3 regions of the Geobacillus sp. WSUCF-018B genome follow, and region 1 is predicted to be linked to each of the others. Evidence: predicted binding sites of a transcription regulator. Region 1 holds the regulator's gene; each other region holds the start of a gene.

Region 1 (2,271 bases):
ATATGGCTTGGCTTGATGATTTCACCGCTGTCGGAAGAAAGTTCGCCGGTGATGATCTTCAGCAGCGTCGATTTGCCTGCGCCGTTGCGGCCGACAAGAGCAATGCGGGCGCGGGACTGTATTTCTAGTTTTATATTCGATAAAATAAGGTCAGCGCCAAAATATTTCGTGAGCCCATTCACTTGCAAAATGATCATGTCCGTCACCTCGCGAATAGTTTAACGCAAGTCGCGAAAACGGTCAAAGACAGATGACGAAAAATGGTGTATAGTGATAAATGGAGGAGATTGTCTTGGCATCGTTTACGCATTTCAATGAACAAGGCCGGGCGAAAATGGTCGACATTACACACAAGGAAGATACGGTCAGGATAGCGGTGGCGAGAACGAGCGTCACCGTCAACGAAGAGATTTATGAAAAGATGACGAACAATGCCATTGAGAAAGGTGATGTGCTGGCGGTAGCCCAGGTGGCCGGGGTCATGGCGGCGAAAAAAACGGCCGATCTCATTCCGATGTGCCATCCGCTTATGTTAAAAGGCATCGATATTGCCTTTGCTTGGGAAAAAGAGGCGGAAGCGTATAAACTTGTGATTACCGTGACGGTCAAAACGAAAGGGAGCACAGGAGTGGAGATGGAAGCGCTGACGGCGGCCTCGGTATGCGCATTGACTGTGTACGACATGTGCAAATCGCTCGATAAAGGAATGACGATCGGTCCAACGTATTTGGTCGAGAAAACGGGCGGGAAGTCCGGCCATTATCGACGGAAAACCGATTAACTGGGGGATGAAACGATGAGCAACGAACAACCGAAAATCCCGCAGGCGACTGCCAAGCGTCTGCCGTTATACTATCGGTTTTTGAAAAATTTACATGCCTCAGGGAAGCAGCGCGTGTCCTCCGCCGAGCTGAGCGAGGCGGTGAAAGTCGATCCGGCGACAATTCGCCGCGACTTTTCGTATTTTGGCGCGCTCGGCAAAAAAGGATACGGGTATAATGTCAATTATTTGTTGTCGTTTTTCCGCCAGACACTTGAAGAGGACGAAGTGACCGAAGTCGCTCTGTTTGGCGTCGGCAATTTAGGCACCGCCTTTTTAAACTACAACTTTTCGAAAAATAACAACACGAAAATTGTCATGGCGTTTGATGTCGATGAACGGAAGGTTGGAACGACAGTCGGCGGGGTGCCGGTCTATCATCTCGATGAGCTGGAGGAGCGGCTTCGCGGCGACATTCCGGTCGCGATTTTAACCGTGCCGGCCGCCGCAGCTCAAGCGCTGACCGACCGCCTTGTCGCGCAAGGAATTAAAGGCATTTTAAACTTTACTCCGGCGCGGCTGAACGTGCCAAACCATATTCGCGTCCATCATATCGATTTAGCCATTGAGCTGCAGTCGCTCGTCTATTTTTTGAAAAACTATCCATCGCCATCGTAAAAAGGAGAGAACAACACATGAAATATTTGTTGCTCGTTCTTGTCATTTTGTTGCTGTTTGGCACGAAAAAGCTGCCGGAGTTGGGACGGTCGTTCGGCCAGTCGCTTCGCGAGTTTAAAGACGCCACAAAAGGGCTCGCTGATGACGAAGAAACGAAAACCGACCGATGACAAGGCAGGATGGGGAAACGATGAATGACAAAGAAATGTCCGTGTATGAACACCTCGGAGAGCTGCGGAAACGGCTGATCATCGTGCTTCTCTTTTTCGTTGCGGCGCTTGTAGCCAGCTTCTTTTTTGTCGATGACGTCATTGTGTATTTGCAGCACACTGCGGAAGCGAAACAGCTGACGATGAACGCGTTCCGCCTCACCGACCCGATCAAAGTGTATTTTCAGTTTGCCTTTGTCATCGCCGCTGTACTGACCGCTCCGGTGCTGCTCTATCAAATTTGGGCGTTCGTCAGTCCGGGGCTGTATGAAAAAGAGCGGAAAACAACGCTCAGCTACATTCCAGCATCGATCATTCTATTTTTAGCCGGGGTTGGTTTTGCGTATTTCGTCTTGTTTCCATTTGTCGTCCGGTTTATGAATCAGCTGGCGGAACGGCTCGGCATTCAACAGATGATCGGCATTAATGAATATTTTCAGTTTTTGCTGCAGCTCGTGCTGCCGTTTGGCATCGTGTTTCAGCTGCCGATTGTTGTCCTGTTTTTCACCCGCTTAGGGCTTATTACGCCGCAGCTTCTTGTTCGCATCCGCAAGTATGCGTATTTGGCGCTGCTTATTTTAGCGGCGGTCATTACGCCGCCGGATGTGTTGTCGCAAGTGATCG
Region 2 (2,271 bases), on a different contig from region 1:
TCCAAGCCAATAAGCAGCCGATAAAATCATCAAAAACACACCAATCGTCACCATGGCATCGAACAAATAGTGGATATAAAGCGGCGGGCGCTCATCTTTCGGAATGTCGTTCAGCCCGGTCACAACCGCCCCCGGGTGGTTGTGCGCCAAAATGCTTAACGCATATGGGATTTCAATGGCATACTTCACCTCGCCATCCTCTGTCAGCATGCCAAACAACACGAGCGGCGCGTGGGAGCTCGTTTCAAAATGCCACTCGGCAGCCGCCAGCTTTTCCGGCTGGTATTCGGCCAAAAACTTGCCTGACAAGTCGCCGACAAGAGCGCTCGCTGCGGAAAAAATGAACGCCGTTTTCATCGTCAGATGAAGCGCCTTGCGGTGATACACGTGGCGGTTGCCCTTCCATAAATGCCACGCCGCGATCGAAGCGAGCACAAACGCCGACGTCATATACGCCGTCGCCAACACGTGGGCGACTTTTGTCGGCATGGCCGGATTGAACATCGCGGCGATCGGGTCGATGTTGACGAGCTCGCCGTTTTTCATCTCAAACCCTTGCGGCGTGTTCATAAAGGCGTTCACCATCGTAATAAACATGGCCGAAGCCGAAGAGCCGACCGCCACCGGAATGAGCAACAGCAAATGTTTTTTCTGGTTTTCAAATCGGTCCCATGTATACAAATAAATCCCGAGAAAAATGGCTTCAAAAAAGAAGGCGAACGTCTCCATAAACAGCGGCAAACTGATCACTTGGCCAGCCAGCTGCATAAAGTTCGGCCATAAAAGCGACAGCTGCAAGCCGATCGCCGTTCCGGTCACAACGCCGACGGCGACGGTGATGACAAAGCCGCGCGTCCAGCGGCGGGCGAGCAAAATGTAATGCATATCGTTTTTCCGAATTCCGACCCACTGGGCAATGGCGATCATGAGCGGAATCCCGACGCCGATCGTGGCGTAAATGATATGAAACGTCAACGTCAACTCTGTCAGCACACGGCTGAGCCACACTGGATCATACTCGCGCACGGTTCATCCCCCCTGTGAAAACAGCCGTCCCAGCAACGAAACAAACACGGCGGCTGCCGCCAAAAAACTAATCCAGATGAGCCACGTTTCTTGCCGTTTCCACACGTTCATTCCTCCCCGTACATGCCTCACACAATATAATTGTGATAAGCATCACAATCCAGCTGTGTTTATTATCCCATAAACTTTCTGCTCTTATCCATCGCAAATTCGAATAATTTGTGACGTTTTTCACATATCTGCCGTGACAAACAAAAAAAGCAGGATATCCCTGCCGTTCGTCATCACAAATATTTTCGATGCACTGTCTTCCCATCATACGTAAACAACATCGGCTTTTCCTCGACGACCGTCTCCATATGGACCGGACGGCCCCACAACTGATAAATGTATGGCAGCACTTTTTCCAAATACTTCAGATCGAGTTCGATCCCTTCATACCAATGTTTTAAATACAGCTCTCCGTTGCGCATATAATCGCCGTCATTGACCGTGATATACGGGAATCCGCCGTTCACCCGCATGCTGACGAGTTGGTCGCGGATATGTTCCCAATGCTTGTCGACAATTTTGTAATCTTTCCCTTGTTTTTGGAATAAGTACATATCTTCCCGCATGATCAGCTCTTTCGTCAAATAGTTGCGCAAAAACGAAATATCGGATTCCAGCTCGCGCACTTCAAAAATTTTCGCCCGTCCTGAGCCTGGCTTGACACCGTATTTTTTCATCTCTTCCGTCGGGTTGTTCCAGCGCTCTTCGATGTCCTCAAAAATTTTCAGCCCTAAATAGTACGGATTGATGCCGGTGCGCGACGGCTGCACAACGTTGGCATTTAACTTCGCGAATTCAATGGCTTCATCGCTCGTTAAGTCCATTTCCCGCAAAATGCGCTGATGCCAATACGTCGCCCAGCCTTCGTTCATGATTTTTGTCTCTAGCTGCGGCCAAAAATAGAGCATTTCCTCGCGCATCATCGTCAAAATGTCGCGCTGCCAGTCCTCCAGTTCACGGCTGTATTCTTCGATAAACAGCAAAACGTCTTTTTCCGGCTGCGGCGGAAACTTGCGGCGCTTTTTCCGCGGCGGCTCTTTCGGTTTGTTTCGCTCATCGAGCGTCCATAAATCGTCATATGGCGTGGATGTCTTAGGCGGGGCTTCTTCTTCATACACCTCTGTATCCTCCCACGTCCATGACAACTTTGGCCGCAACAGCGACGGATCGATATGCTCCTGAATGGCTAAGACG
Region 3 (2,271 bases), on a different contig from region 1:
GCTCATGGCGTATATGCCGTTTCAAGCCATCAGCTACATTCCAAGCATGATCATCACAGAAAGTTTTCAAGGAGCTGCTGTCCGTGATGGCCTGCTTCTGCAGGCGGCATGGTGCGTGCTGTTATGGTTTCCGATTGTGCTGTTATGGCGGGTGGCGAAAAAACGGCTCGTTGTGCAAGGGGGGTAGACTTTGTTTTACGTATCGGTTTTTTTTCAATATATGGCCCAGTACATGAAGACAAAATGGCAATACCGCGCGGATTTGCTCATTGAATGGTTGTCCGACTTAATGGCGCAGGCGGTCAACTTAGTGTTCTTGCTCGTCGTGTTTGGCCATACGACGCTGCTTCACGGTTGGACCCGCGATGAAGTTTTGTTTATTTACGGCTTTTTCCTTGTGCCGTACGCCGTATTTGGCGCCTTTTTTAATCTATGGGATTTCAACGAGCGCTACATTGTCCAGGGAGAAATGGATCGCGTGTTGACGCGCCCGGTTCACAGCCTGTTCCAGATCATTTTGGAGCGGATGGAGCTCGAATCGTTGCTTGGCGCTGTGCCCGGGCTGATCATTATGCTGTATGCCGGCAGCCGCTTGTCTCTTTCATTTCATTGGTATGATGTCTTCGTGTTTATTTTGTTTGTCATTGGCGGTGCATTGATTTACGCCGGCATTTTCATTTCACTGGCGACGATCAGTTTTTTTGCCGACGCCCGCACATCCATCATGCCGATGATGTACAACATCAGCAGCTACGGCCGCTATCCGGTCGATATTTATCACCGCGTCATCCGCTATATGTTAACGTGGGTGCTGCCGTTTGCCTTTGTCGGCGTTTATCCAGCTGCTTATTTTCTTGATAAAAAGGAATGGTACAGTTATGCCTTTTTCACCCCAGTGGTCGGCATGGTTTGCTTCACCGTTTCGGTCATGCTTTGGAACGCCGGGGTGAGACGATATCGCGGGACGGGGAGCTGAGTGCTCCCGTTGTTTGCCGCGGCGTCTGCCATGAAATGGACAAACAATAGTCAAACAATCGCCACAATCGCGCATGCATCGCGGTGCGCCTTTCGCGTAAAATAGTTTGTGAAATTATTCACATTATATTGAAAGGGATGAATGCAATGAAAAACGACGGTGGAACCCGAGTAGTGGTCATCGGCACCGGGTTTGTCGGCGCCAGTTATGCGTTTGCCTTAATGAATCAAGGGATCGCCGATGAGATCGTGCTCATCGATGCGAATGAAAGCAAGGCCATAGGCGATGCGATGGACTTAAACCACGGGAAAGTATTTGCGCCAAAACCCGCAGTCATTCGGCATGGCGATTACAGCGACTGCCACGATGCCGATTTGGTTGTCATTTGCGCCGGCGCCAACCAAAAACCGGGCGAGACGCGGCTTGATCTTGTGGACAAAAACATTGCCATTTTCCGCTCGATCGTTGAGTCGGTCATGGCATCTGGATTTCAAGGACTGTTTCTCGTCGCCACCAATCCGGTCGACATTTTAACGTACGCGACGTGGAAATTCAGCGGCCTGCCGCATGAGCGGGTGATCGGTTCGGGGACGATTTTAGATACGGCGCGGTTCCGTTTTTTGTTGGGCGAGTATTTCTCTGTCGCTCCGCAAAATGTTCATGCCTATATTATTGGGGAACACGGCGACACTGAACTTCCCGTTTGGAGCCAGGCTGATATCGGTGGTGTGCCGATCCGCAAGCTTGTTGAAGCGAAAGGAGAACAAGCGAAGGAAGAGTTGGAGCGCATCTTCACAGATGTCCGCGACGCCGCCTACCAAATTATTGAGAAAAAAGGAGCGACGTACTACGGGATTGCGATGGGGCTTGCCCGCGTGACGCGCGCCATTTTGCATCATGAAAATGCCATTTTGACCGTTTCCGCTTACTTGGACGGCCCATACGGCGAACGCGATGTCTACATCGGTGTGCCGGCTGTCATTAACCGCAATGGCATCCGCGAGGTGATCGAAATTGAATTGAATGATGACGAAAAAAATCGATTCCATCATAGCGCAGCCACATTAAAAAGCGTGCTAGCCCGTTGTTTTACGCGATGAGGCAACAAACGAAAAGTTGTGCCAACAGTCTTTCTCGTCCAAACAGGGGGATGTATGGCTCTGGGGGCGACACGCTGTTCCGATTGGGAAGGCGGCTTATTCCCGCATAATTGTCCGTTTCACGGTGTATATATGAACTACGGACAATTTGTGGAGGGAAGCGAATGGATTACGCATTCCTCGGAGTGGTGACCG

What was found. The regulator Rex, encoded in region 1, represses fermentation and respiration genes when NADH is low (regulators of the CRP and FNR family bind a similar motif). The targets are predictions, from matches to a motif close to TTGTGAAATATTTCACAA.
Region 2: a site for Rex is predicted at 1,246-1,263, ahead of CV944_RS05860 (cytochrome ubiquinol oxidase subunit I). Genes of this name have one in related genera too.
Region 3: a site for Rex is predicted at 1,083-1,100, ahead of CV944_RS14770 (L-lactate dehydrogenase). Genes of this name have one in related genera too.

Annotation. Positions count from the first base shown of each region.
Region 1 is NZ_PIJF01000070.1:5,745-8,015, forward strand. Features, by position in the region: gene abc-f (ribosomal protection-like ABC-F family protein) at 1-197, opposite strand, end outside; gene moaC (cyclic pyranopterin monophosphate synthase MoaC) at 293-781, shown strand; gene CV944_RS15360 (redox-sensing transcriptional repressor Rex) at 797-1,438, shown strand; gene tatA (twin-arginine translocase TatA/TatE family subunit) at 1,456-1,608, shown strand; gene tatC (twin-arginine translocase subunit TatC) at 1,629-2,271, shown strand, end outside.
Region 2 is NZ_PIJF01000013.1:33,425-35,695, forward strand. Features, by position in the region: gene CV944_RS05860 (cytochrome ubiquinol oxidase subunit I) at 1-1,026, opposite strand, end outside; gene CV944_RS05865 (SpoVR family protein) at 1,311-2,271, opposite strand, start outside.
Region 3 is NZ_PIJF01000062.1:3,946-6,216, reverse strand. Features, by position in the region: gene CV944_RS14780 (ABC transporter permease) at 1-187, shown strand, start outside; gene CV944_RS14775 (ABC transporter permease) at 191-976, shown strand; gene CV944_RS14770 (L-lactate dehydrogenase) at 1,123-2,076, shown strand; gene CV944_RS14765 (potassium channel family protein) at 2,241-2,271, shown strand, end outside.